Regions from separate parts of the Vreelandella profundi genome, predicted to be linked through region 2. Evidence: predicted binding sites of a transcription regulator. Region 2 holds the regulator's gene; each other region holds the start of a gene.
What was found. Region 2 encodes sigma-54, which starts transcription at its own class of promoters, with help from an activator protein. Its sites were predicted from a motif close to TGGCACNNNNNTTGCTNT; they were not measured.
Positions count from the first base shown of each region.

Region 1 (3,278 bases), 1.8 Mb from region 2:
CGGCACCTGGCCACCGGCATCGCGATAGGCCGCGAGCCACATAGACAGCGTATCCTGCTGGCGGCGTGTTTCTGGCATGCGAAATTCGATCGCCCCCGTGGGGCAGGCGCTGGTGCAGCTGCCCACGCCTTGGCAAAGGTAGGGATCAATTTCAATATGGGATTCGATACGCCCTTGAATGCTGGAAATCGCATCCGCCGGGCAGACATCCAAGCAGCGGGTACAGCCAATATTGCCACTTGTGGAGTGGGCACATAGATCGCTGTTGACCTGAAAGTAGCGCGGCTTATCGAACTCACCGACCAGCCCGACAAAATTTTCAAGTGATTCGCTGCGCTGCTCAATGTCCTGCCAAGACATCACCACATAGCCAGGTGACGGAAGCTCCGCACGCTGGGAATGAGCCGTCGCAGCAAGATCGAGCACAAGGTCAAATCCGTCGCGTTCAATCAGTGCCCGAGCAAGGTCCAGCGGCGCAACGCCGTCATCTAACCGGGCGCTAAACGCCCCCAAGTAGCCGCTGATTCGCAGCTGGCTGAGCTGCTCGGGCGTGAGCATTTGCGTGACAAACGGCTCACTGGCCCCCATTAGCGCGGCTGTTTCGCTCTCAGGCCCATTCTCCACAGGCCCAGTAACCAGCAGCGTAAGCGATGCAAGGCCGCGCCTCTGAAGCGCGCGGGCGGCCGGATACACGTCGGCAGCCGCGCCTATCAGCAGCGCATGGCCACGGCTGTGATAGGTCACATTAGCAGGCGTTAAATTAGCTGGCCAAGAAATACGGCGGCGTACCGTTTCTCGAGCCTCGGCATTGCGCTGGTCGTCTATCGACGCCAGTTGGATTCGTTGATTCATGCATTCTCACGGTCAGTGAATAATTCTTATTATAATTTTGAGTAATATTGTTTAATCATTATGGCATAGCGTTTCGTTGACGCTAAGCTGAGCCTAGGCGTAACACGGCATTTAGCCAACTTAATTACGATTAACGCTGGCAGTAACGAGGGATAAAAACCATCCTAGTCAATTGATTTAATAGTTATTAATTAGCGATTTTAGATTTTCTTTTGAGGCTCAAAAATTAAATCAGACTGGTCGTCTAGAAGGGGCTTTTCTACAGCGCCTTCGCTTGCGCTGCCGGGCATGGAAGATTCGTCTTCAGGCGCGAGAGAGTGATCATTGGGCTGCTCGCTGGCCACCTGCTCTTTTGGTGGCTCAACGGGTGCATCATCCAGCGGCTTATCAAGCGTCTCTTCTACTTTATGGGTCCAGCGGCGCAGCTTGCTGGCAAGCCCGTCGGCCATGGGCTTGAGCTGCTGTCGATAGTCAGCGTCATAGTCATCTAACCCATCGCGCACGTTATAATTACCGGTGGCCCAAAGGCGCTTCAAAGCGCGCCGTCGCAAGGCTCCGCTGACGCCCGGCAGCATAAAGGCACTAAAGTCGCTGCCGACGTCCAAGGTATCGGGGTCTGGCAGGGTGTGGTCAAGGCTGCCAGGCGCCGGTTCGCGCTCGGGCTCTTGCGCTTCCAGTGCCGATGCCGACGGTTGATCATCCGTGGCGTACGGCTGATCGGCGTCGCTATGAAGCGCGTCAGCTGGCTCTACGGTGATTTCATTGGCAGGCTCGGTGGCTGGCACTGCGTCTGGCGAGGCACTGCTTTGCTTTTGAGCATTGCGCTTTAGGCGCGACCAGCGTTCCAGGCGACTCATCGCGGCGGCTCATTGGCAGGCATCTCTTTTGCGCGCCCTGCCCCTTTGCGTTTTTTCTTGCGCACCTCGACAGGCGCCTCACCGTGGCGAGCAAGATAGCTCTCCATCCACACCTGAATCGCCATCGGCATCAAGGCTTCCAGCACCTGCTGCTCGCCATCCATCCAGCCAGCTGCAACATCTTGGCTGGCCGTTATTGCATCGGGGTGCGGCGTTTGCCCGGTAAAGCCCGCGCGGACAAACAGACGCGGCGCGCTAGCGGTTAGATTGAAGCGATACGCCGCGCGCTCGGTCATCGAAAGCTGCAGCTGAAGCGTGACCGGCCCCTGATCGCCCAGAGCAAGTTCCGCAATGCGCCACTGCGTTAGGCTAAAGCGCTTTACCTGCTTGGTTTCGGCAATCAACGTAATACTGATGGGGCGTAAATTATCACTCATGGCATTAGCACCCTGAAACTGGAGTAGACAGAACTTGAATAGACGGAGCTTGAATAGATGGAGCTTGAATGGGTAGACAAGTAAGCATCCCCAGCGCCATCATCGTCAACCCTGACGTTTTGCGAGAACTATTTTTCAAAAGCTTTTTTCAAGAGCTTTTTTCAAGAGTTATTTTCAAGAACTATTTTAGCGAGGTTCATGGATGCCTGCCCTTCAGTTAAGCCGAGCCCGCTTACCGGCCACCACCGAGATTAGCGTCGTTGACGAATATGGCGATACGCGTCAGCAGGCGATTGCCGCTGAACGGGCGCTTACCGTGTATCTCAATAAGCGCGAAATTGTCACGCTGATGACCCTGGGTGACGACCCCGAAGCGCTGGTGGTCGGCTATTTACGCAATCAAGGCTTACTACGGGCTGCCGAGGACTTGACCGCGGTGCAGGTCGACTGGGCAGTAGAAGCCGCCGTGGTGGTTACACGCCACCTGCCTGAAGATCTGGAAGCGCGTTTAAGCACGCGCACGGTCACCACCGGCTGCGGCCAGGGCACGGTGTTTGGTAAACTGTTGGATCAAACCGCGCTGATGGCGCTGCCCGATACGAAGCTGGCACAATCGACGCTTTATCAGCTGCTGCAAAATCTCAACGCCTATAATGAAACGTACCGTAGCGCTGGCGCCGTTCACGGCTGCGCTCTCTGCGCTCAAACCAAGGTGCTCGATTTTGTCGAAGACGTTGGTCGACACAACGCCGTGGATACCCTGGCGGGGCGTCAATGGCTACAGCAAGCGGATAGTGCCGATGCGGATATTTTTTACACCACGGGGCGGCTGACATCAGAAATGGTGCTGAAGGTGGCGCAGATGGGCATTAGCGTACTGGTATCGCGTTCAGGCGTAACGCAAAAAGGCGTTGAGCTGGCCGAGCGTTTTGGCGTGATGCTTATCGCCCGCGCCAAAGGCCGCCATTTTCAATCGATCAACACCCAGAATCGCCTAACCCTGGACGCCATTCCTGAGCGACCGCCTGCAGTACATTCATCAAAACAGGCACGCTCATCAAAGCAGGCACATTCATCAACACAGGCACGCTCATGATCCCTACCCAAGAAATAACTGGCATGATTCTAGCCG
Region 1 is NZ_CP077941.1:3,145,959-3,149,236, forward strand. It holds gene KUO20_RS14375 (4Fe-4S binding protein) at 1-852, opposite strand, end outside; gene KUO20_RS14380 (DUF3306 domain-containing protein) at 1,053-1,709, opposite strand; gene KUO20_RS14385 (DUF3305 domain-containing protein) at 1,706-2,146, opposite strand; gene KUO20_RS14390 (formate dehydrogenase accessory sulfurtransferase FdhD) at 2,349-3,242, shown strand; gene mobA (molybdenum cofactor guanylyltransferase MobA) at 3,239-3,278, shown strand, end outside.
Region 1: a site for sigma-54 is predicted at 2,228-2,245, ahead of KUO20_RS14385 (DUF3305 domain-containing protein). Genes of this name have one in related genera too.

Region 2 (3,278 bases):
CGAATTTTAGCGGTAATGAGATCAAGTAGTTCGCGCTGACTGCCTGCTTTGCGTAGCTGCTGGCGAGTATCCGCATCATTCATGACGGTGGCTACTTGGCCTAACAAAGAGAGGTGTGTGTCGTCCGCTTGTTCCGGTACCAGAAGTACAAACACTAGATCAACGGGGTCGCCGTCAATAGCATCAAAATCAATCGCTTCTGAGAGCTTTAAAAAACCAGCAATAGGCGTAGAACAGTGAGGGCTGCGGGCATGGGGAATAGCCACGCCGTTGCCAATTCCTGTACTACCTAGGCGCTCTCGGCCGATTAATCGGCTGAACACTTCTTGGCTATCGAGGCTGGGCGTATTTTGGGCGATAAAGGTGCTGAAAAATTCCAGCACCCTTTTTTTGCTGCCCCCAGGTACGTCGAAGAGAACGCGTTCTGGGGGGAGTATGGTTTCCAACGTCATTGAATTAACGCACACCAGCGCCTTGGGCGCGGGCTTGTGCTTTTTCCTTATGTTTAACGAGTTGACGATCAATTTTGTCCGCCAGCGCATCGATAGCGGCGTACATATCACTGTCTAGGGCTTCTGCATGTAAATCAGCACCTGCTGCATGCAGTGTGCAGGCTGCCTGCTGGCGTTCTTTCTCCACCGATAGGGTGACCTGCACCGTGGTTATATTGTCGTAATGACGCTCAACACGCTCAAGCTTTTCATTAACATAGTCACGCAAGGCGTCAGTCAGTTCTACGTGATGACCAGTGATATTTACTTGCATTGACGTACTCCTTATCTATCGGGCTGTACTTAGGAACGGTACTTAGGGACTGTACTTAGTACTTAGATATGTAGCCCTTTTGATTGTAACCCTTTTTGCTCCGTTGCAAAGCCCTTGTCGAGAGTTTCGCTGAAACCTGGCAGCTCCTAGCGTAAACGGCGCCGCTCACTGGAAGAGGGAATGCCCATGGCTTCACGGTATTTGGCTACCGTGCGGCGCGCAACCTGAATGCCGCCTTCTTCTAATAACGTCACTAAGCGGCTATCCGAAAGCGGCTTGCCGGGGGCTTCTTCGTGAATCAGTTTCTTCAGGCGGGCGCGTATCGCGGTGCTGGAGTGGCTGTCGCCATCCTGGCCGCTCACCTGGCTAGAGAAAAAGTATTTCAGTTCAAACACGCCGCGCGGCGTATGAATATATTTCTGCGTTGTCACCCGTGAAATCGTTGATTCATGCATCTCAACGGCTGAGGCTATATCGGCCAAAATCAGCGGTTTCATGGATTCTTCGCCGTGTTCGAGAAAGCCGATTTGACGGGTAATGATTTCACGGCCCACTCGCAGCAGCGTGTCGTTACGACTCGAAAGGCTCTTAATTAACCAGCGCGCTTCCTGCAGGTGTTCTTTCAAAAACTGATTATCCTGACTTTTATCCGCACGCTTTATCAAACTGGCGTAGTCAGGTTGAATTCTCAGCCGAGGCAGGGCGTCCTGATTGAGTTCTAAATGCCAGCCCTCATTATCATGACGCACTACTAAATCGGGCGTGATATAGCTGTCGTTGGTCACGCCGTAAGCGCTGCCTGGGCGTGGATCTAGGCTGCGAATTAGCTGGATAACATTGGCTAGCTGCTCGTCATCGAGCCCTAAGCGGCGCTTGAGTAAGCGCATGTCATCTTTGCTGAGCGCTTCAAGAAACTGGCGCACTAGCCTGCGGGCAGGCACCAGCAGCGGCGTATCATCTGGCAGGGCAGCGAGCTGCAGCATCAAGCATTCACGCAGGTCGCGGGCAAAAATACCGGTGGGCTCGAACTGCTGCAGCTTGAGTAATGTTGTTTCCACTTCGCGCTGGCTAAGGCCATCAATACCCTGGGCGCGTAGCCCTTCACGAATATCATTAAGCGGCTGGGTCAAGTAGCCGTTGGCGTCTAGGGCGTCGATGAGACTCTCGGAAACCAGCTGCTCACGCGCGCTAAAATCGGTCATGGCGAGTTGCCACAATAGGTGGCCGTGAAGGCTCTGTTCGGCAGCCTGGCGCTCAAAATCAGGGCCCTCACTGCTGCTGCCCGTGCCGCCAAGGTCTTGATAGGTGTCCGACCAGTCGCTATCAACGGAAAGCTCGGTGGGGATGCTCTCTGACCACTCCTCCTCTTTAGGCTCGCTCACGGCCTCTTCACCGAACTCATCTTCCTGTTCCAGCATAGGGTTGGCATCTAGGGCCTGCTGAATTTCCTGGCGAAGGTCCAGAGTCGATAGCTGCAGCAGGGCGATGGCCTGCTGCAGCTGAGGTGTCATGGTCAGCTGTGTCCCAATGCGCAGTTGAAGAGAAGCTTTCATGACCATTTGAGAACCACTCGTTAATCGGAATGCTTTACCCTAGTGCGAGTGGGGGCTGGGTGCAAGTGCAATAAGCATGCCATTGGTAGTTAAAGCGTTATAAAGCGGGATTTATGGGCAAAAATAAGCCTACAGACGAAAATCTGCGCCCAGATAAACATCCCTGACTTGCTGGTTAGTGAGGATCGACGCCGGGGGGCCGCTGGCGATGATATGGCCATCGCCGACAATGTAAGCGATATCACAAATGTCCAGCGTTTCACGGACGTTATGATCGGTAATCAGAACGCCAATATGGCGCTGTTTTAGCGCGCGAATGATGGTTTTAATCTCGCCCACTGAAATGGGGTCAACCCCGGCAAAGGGCTCATCTAGCAAGATGAAGGCGGGTTCAGTTGCTAGCGAGCGGGCAATTTCTACACGGCGGCGCTCCCCGCCTGAGAGGCTCATGCCTAGATTGTCGCGAATATGGGTGATGTGGAAGTCTTCAAGCAAGGCTTCCAGGCGCTCTTCGCGGCCTGGGCGGTCGAGTTCTTTGCGCGTTTCTAATATCGCCATAATATTATCGGCAACCGATAATTTGCGAAAAATAGACGCTTCCTGGGGCAGGTAGCCAATGCCTGCCGCTGCGCGTTCATGCATCGGGGCGCGGGTTAAATCTAAGTCGTCAATGCCCACTTTGCCGGCGTCAGATTTGACCAGCCCGACAATCATATAAAACGACGTGGTTTTGCCCGCGCCGTTAGGGCCGAGTAAGCCGACGACGCTGCCTTGGGAGATTTCCAAGTTAATATCTTTAACCACTCGGCGGCGTTTGTAACTTTTCGCCAAGTGGTGGGCATATAGTGTTTTTATCGGCGCATTGTCAGCAGTTGCCATCGATTGACTCTCTATTGTTCCGGCTGAATAGTCATGCGGATACGCTGGGGCTCGCTACCGTCAACGTCTGAACGCGCTTGA
Region 2 is NZ_CP077941.1:1,338,278-1,341,555, forward strand. It holds gene KUO20_RS06135 (PTS sugar transporter subunit IIA) at 1-452, opposite strand, end outside; gene hpf (ribosome hibernation-promoting factor, HPF/YfiA family) at 457-765, opposite strand; gene KUO20_RS06145 (RNA polymerase factor sigma-54) at 912-2,324, opposite strand; gene lptB (LPS export ABC transporter ATP-binding protein) at 2,448-3,197, opposite strand; gene lptA (lipopolysaccharide transport periplasmic protein LptA) at 3,209-3,278, opposite strand, start outside.

Region 3 (3,278 bases), 1.2 Mb from region 2:
CGTCAAACGGCTTGGGCAGATACTCAAACGCGCCCCCTTGATAAGACGCGACGGCGCTATCTAGATCGGAGTGCGCGGTCATCACAATGACCGGTAGGTCAGGATGCGCCTCGCGGACTCGCGACATTAAATCCAACCCGTCGATACCGGGCATACGAATATCGGTTACCAGCACGTCCGGCGGGTTTTCCAGCACCCGCGCCAACGCAACGTCCGCACGCTCAATGCACTCAACGTCAAGATCAGGTTGCGCTAATGCGCGCTCAAGCACCCAGCGGATAGCGCGGTCGTCATCGACAATCACCACCCGCGCAACATCAGTACGTGTCGCCTCAGTCATGACGTTTCTCCGGTGAAGTTAATACCAGTGGAATCAATAAACGAAATTCGGTATGTCCGGCGCGTGAATCGCATTCGATCAATCCTTGATGTTGGTGCAAAATCGACTGGGCGATAGAGAGTCCAAGGCCGCTGCCTTCAGCACGCCCCGAAACCATGGGGTAAAAAAGCGTTTCGTGTAGCGCATCGGGAACGCCAGGGCCGTTATCAATAACCGCGACTTCACTGACCAAGCGGTGACGCTCAGCGCCGAGGGTAAACTGGCGCCGGGCACGGGTGCGCAGTATTAAGGTGGGCTCAGGCGTTTGGGCATCGCTCATCGCCTGCACCGCATTACGCGCCACGTTGAGCACGGCTTGAATCACCTGCGATTCATCGCCGGAAAGATCGGGCAAGCTAGGATCATAATCGCGATTAATAGCCACATCGGGGTGCTCAGCCATTAATAGCGTGCGTACGCGCTCCAGCACCCGATGAATATTCACCGGCTCGTGTTTAAGAATCCGATTAGGTCCCAGCATGGAGTCAACCAGATCGCGCAGCCGATCCACCTCTTCCACAATGATGTGGGTATATTCGCGCAGCGCCGGGTCGTCTAAGTCTCGCTCTAGCAGCTGTGCGGCGCCACGAATGCCGCCTAGCGGGTTTTTAACTTCGTGGGCAAGCCCTCGGGCTAATATCTTGATAGTTTCTTGACGCGTGGTCAGGGCCTCTTCTCGAGAGATCTGCATCAACCGATCGCGAGGCTCTACTTCCAACAGCAGCTCATTGTCTGATAGCGGCGTCACCGTATAGTCGACCGTTAGCGGGTCGCTATTCAGCGGCGTAATGCGCGCCTCGCGCTGGGTATACGGGTGAAAGGCATCGCGGGCCTTGGCCAACACGTCATCAATGCTTTCATCGCCACCTAGTAACGTATCCAGGCTGCTCCCACGCACACGGCTAAGGCTAACCGCTAATAGCGCCTCGGCCGCAGGATTCATCCAGCGCACCCTCAGCTCACCATCTAACAGCAGTACTGCCGTAGTGAGATGTTCGAGCAAGCGCTGGTGCATTGCATGTTCTGAGAAACCGTCCTGAGAAATCGCGTCTTTCATCGCCATTACAGACCTACAGGTGGATGATGAATGAGAGACTGCAATAAGCGCGCCAATTACGCGCCTATGCCCGGTTGCACGGCCTGCGAGCAACGTCATACCAAACGCCGAGTCCTTTTAGCGCATCCCGCTGCACTATCGCTTTTATTATTGCACCATATTGGTGCTCGCAATAAAAAACCCCGCCGAAGCGGGGTTTATCACTGCTGTTAACATCTCGTCAGCAACAGTCGGCGGCTAATGCGCTGATTAGCAGCTATTGTCATTTAACAGCTATAGTACATATCAAACTCAATCGGGTGAGTCGTCATGCGGATACGATTCACTTCTTCCATTTTGAGTTCAATGTAAGCATTGATCATGTCGTCGGTGAATACGCCACCTTCGGTCAAGAACGCACGGTCAGCGTCGAGCGCTTCCAATGCTTGATCCAGGCTGTTGGCGACCGTAGGAATCGCTTTGCCTTCTTCTGGCGGCAGGTCGTACAAGTTCTTATCCATAGCATCGCCAGGATGGGTCTTGTTTTTAATACCGTCGATACCGGCCATCAACATGGCAGAGAACGCCAGGTATGGGTTAGCGGTAGGATCAGGGAAGCGGGCTTCTACACGCTTGCCTTTCGGGCTAGCGGTGTAAGGAATACGAATAGAAGCAGAGCGGTTACGCGCGCTGTAGGCCAGCATTACCGGCGCTTCGTAGCCAGGCACTAGACGCTTGTACGAGTTAGTAGAAGCGTTGGTGAACGCGTTCAACGCACGAGCGTGCTTAATGATGCCGCCAATGTAATAAAGCGCCATTTCAGACAGGCCTGCGTACTCGTCACCGGCGAACTGGTTGTTACCATCTTTCCAGAACGACTGGTGAACGTGCATACCAGAACCGTTGTCACCTACCAGCGGCTTGGGCATGAAGGTCGCCGTTTTGCCGTAAGCGTGCGCCACGTTGTGGATCACGTACTTCATTTCCTGCACTTCGTCAGCTTTCTTTACCAGCGTGTTGAATCTAACGCCAATTTCGTTCTGACCTGCGTTGGCAACTTCGTGGTGGTGAACTTCCACGGTCTGGCCAATCGCTTCCAACGTATTACACATAGCGCCACGAATATCGTGGAAGCTATCAACCGGTGGGACCGGGAAGTAGCCGCCTTTCAGACGCGGACGGTGGCCTAAGTTACCACCTTCTACGACGCTGTCAGTCGCCCAAGCGCCTTCATCAGAAGAGATTTTGTACATGGAACCCTGCATGTCGGTTTTCCAATGTACTTCGTCAAAGATGAAGAATTCAGGCTCAGGACCAAAGAAAGCGGTATCGCCAAGGCCAGTTGACTGCAGAAACGCTTCTGCACGCTTAGCGATGGAGCGCGGGTCACGATCATAGCCTTGCATCGTCGCAGGCTCGATGATGTCGCAACGCAGCACTAGCGTCGCGTCTTCAGTAAAAGGATCGAGGTAAGCAGAGCCGTCCTCTGGGCTCAGAATCATGTCGGATTCGTTGATGCCCTTCCAGCCGCCGATGGAAGAACCATCAAACATCTGGCCATTTTCAAAAAACTCTTCGGTCACGTCGCGAGCAGGCACGGTGACATGGTGTTCTTTACCGAGCGTATCGGTGAAACGCAGGTCTACCCACTTAACATCATGTTCTTCAATTAGCGCGATGGTCTTGGCTGACATAGTGTCCTCCGGTATGAGCGTGGCTTAAAGCTAGCGACAGTAAGCTATCGATAAAAGTGTTGTGCGACAAAATACGTGCAAAAACGCACGCCTGTCATTTTTTTGCTCACCCAACGTTTGCTGAAAAATATAAACAAATCACTGAGCAAGCCTTTCAGGCCGGCTATCG
Region 3 is NZ_CP077941.1:145,633-148,910, reverse strand. It holds gene ntrC (nitrogen regulation protein NR(I)) at 1-340, opposite strand, end outside; gene glnL (nitrogen regulation protein NR(II)) at 333-1,394, opposite strand; gene glnA (glutamate--ammonia ligase) at 1,703-3,109, opposite strand.
Region 3: a site for sigma-54 is predicted at 1,474-1,491, ahead of glnL (nitrogen regulation protein NR(II)). Genes of this name have one in related genera too.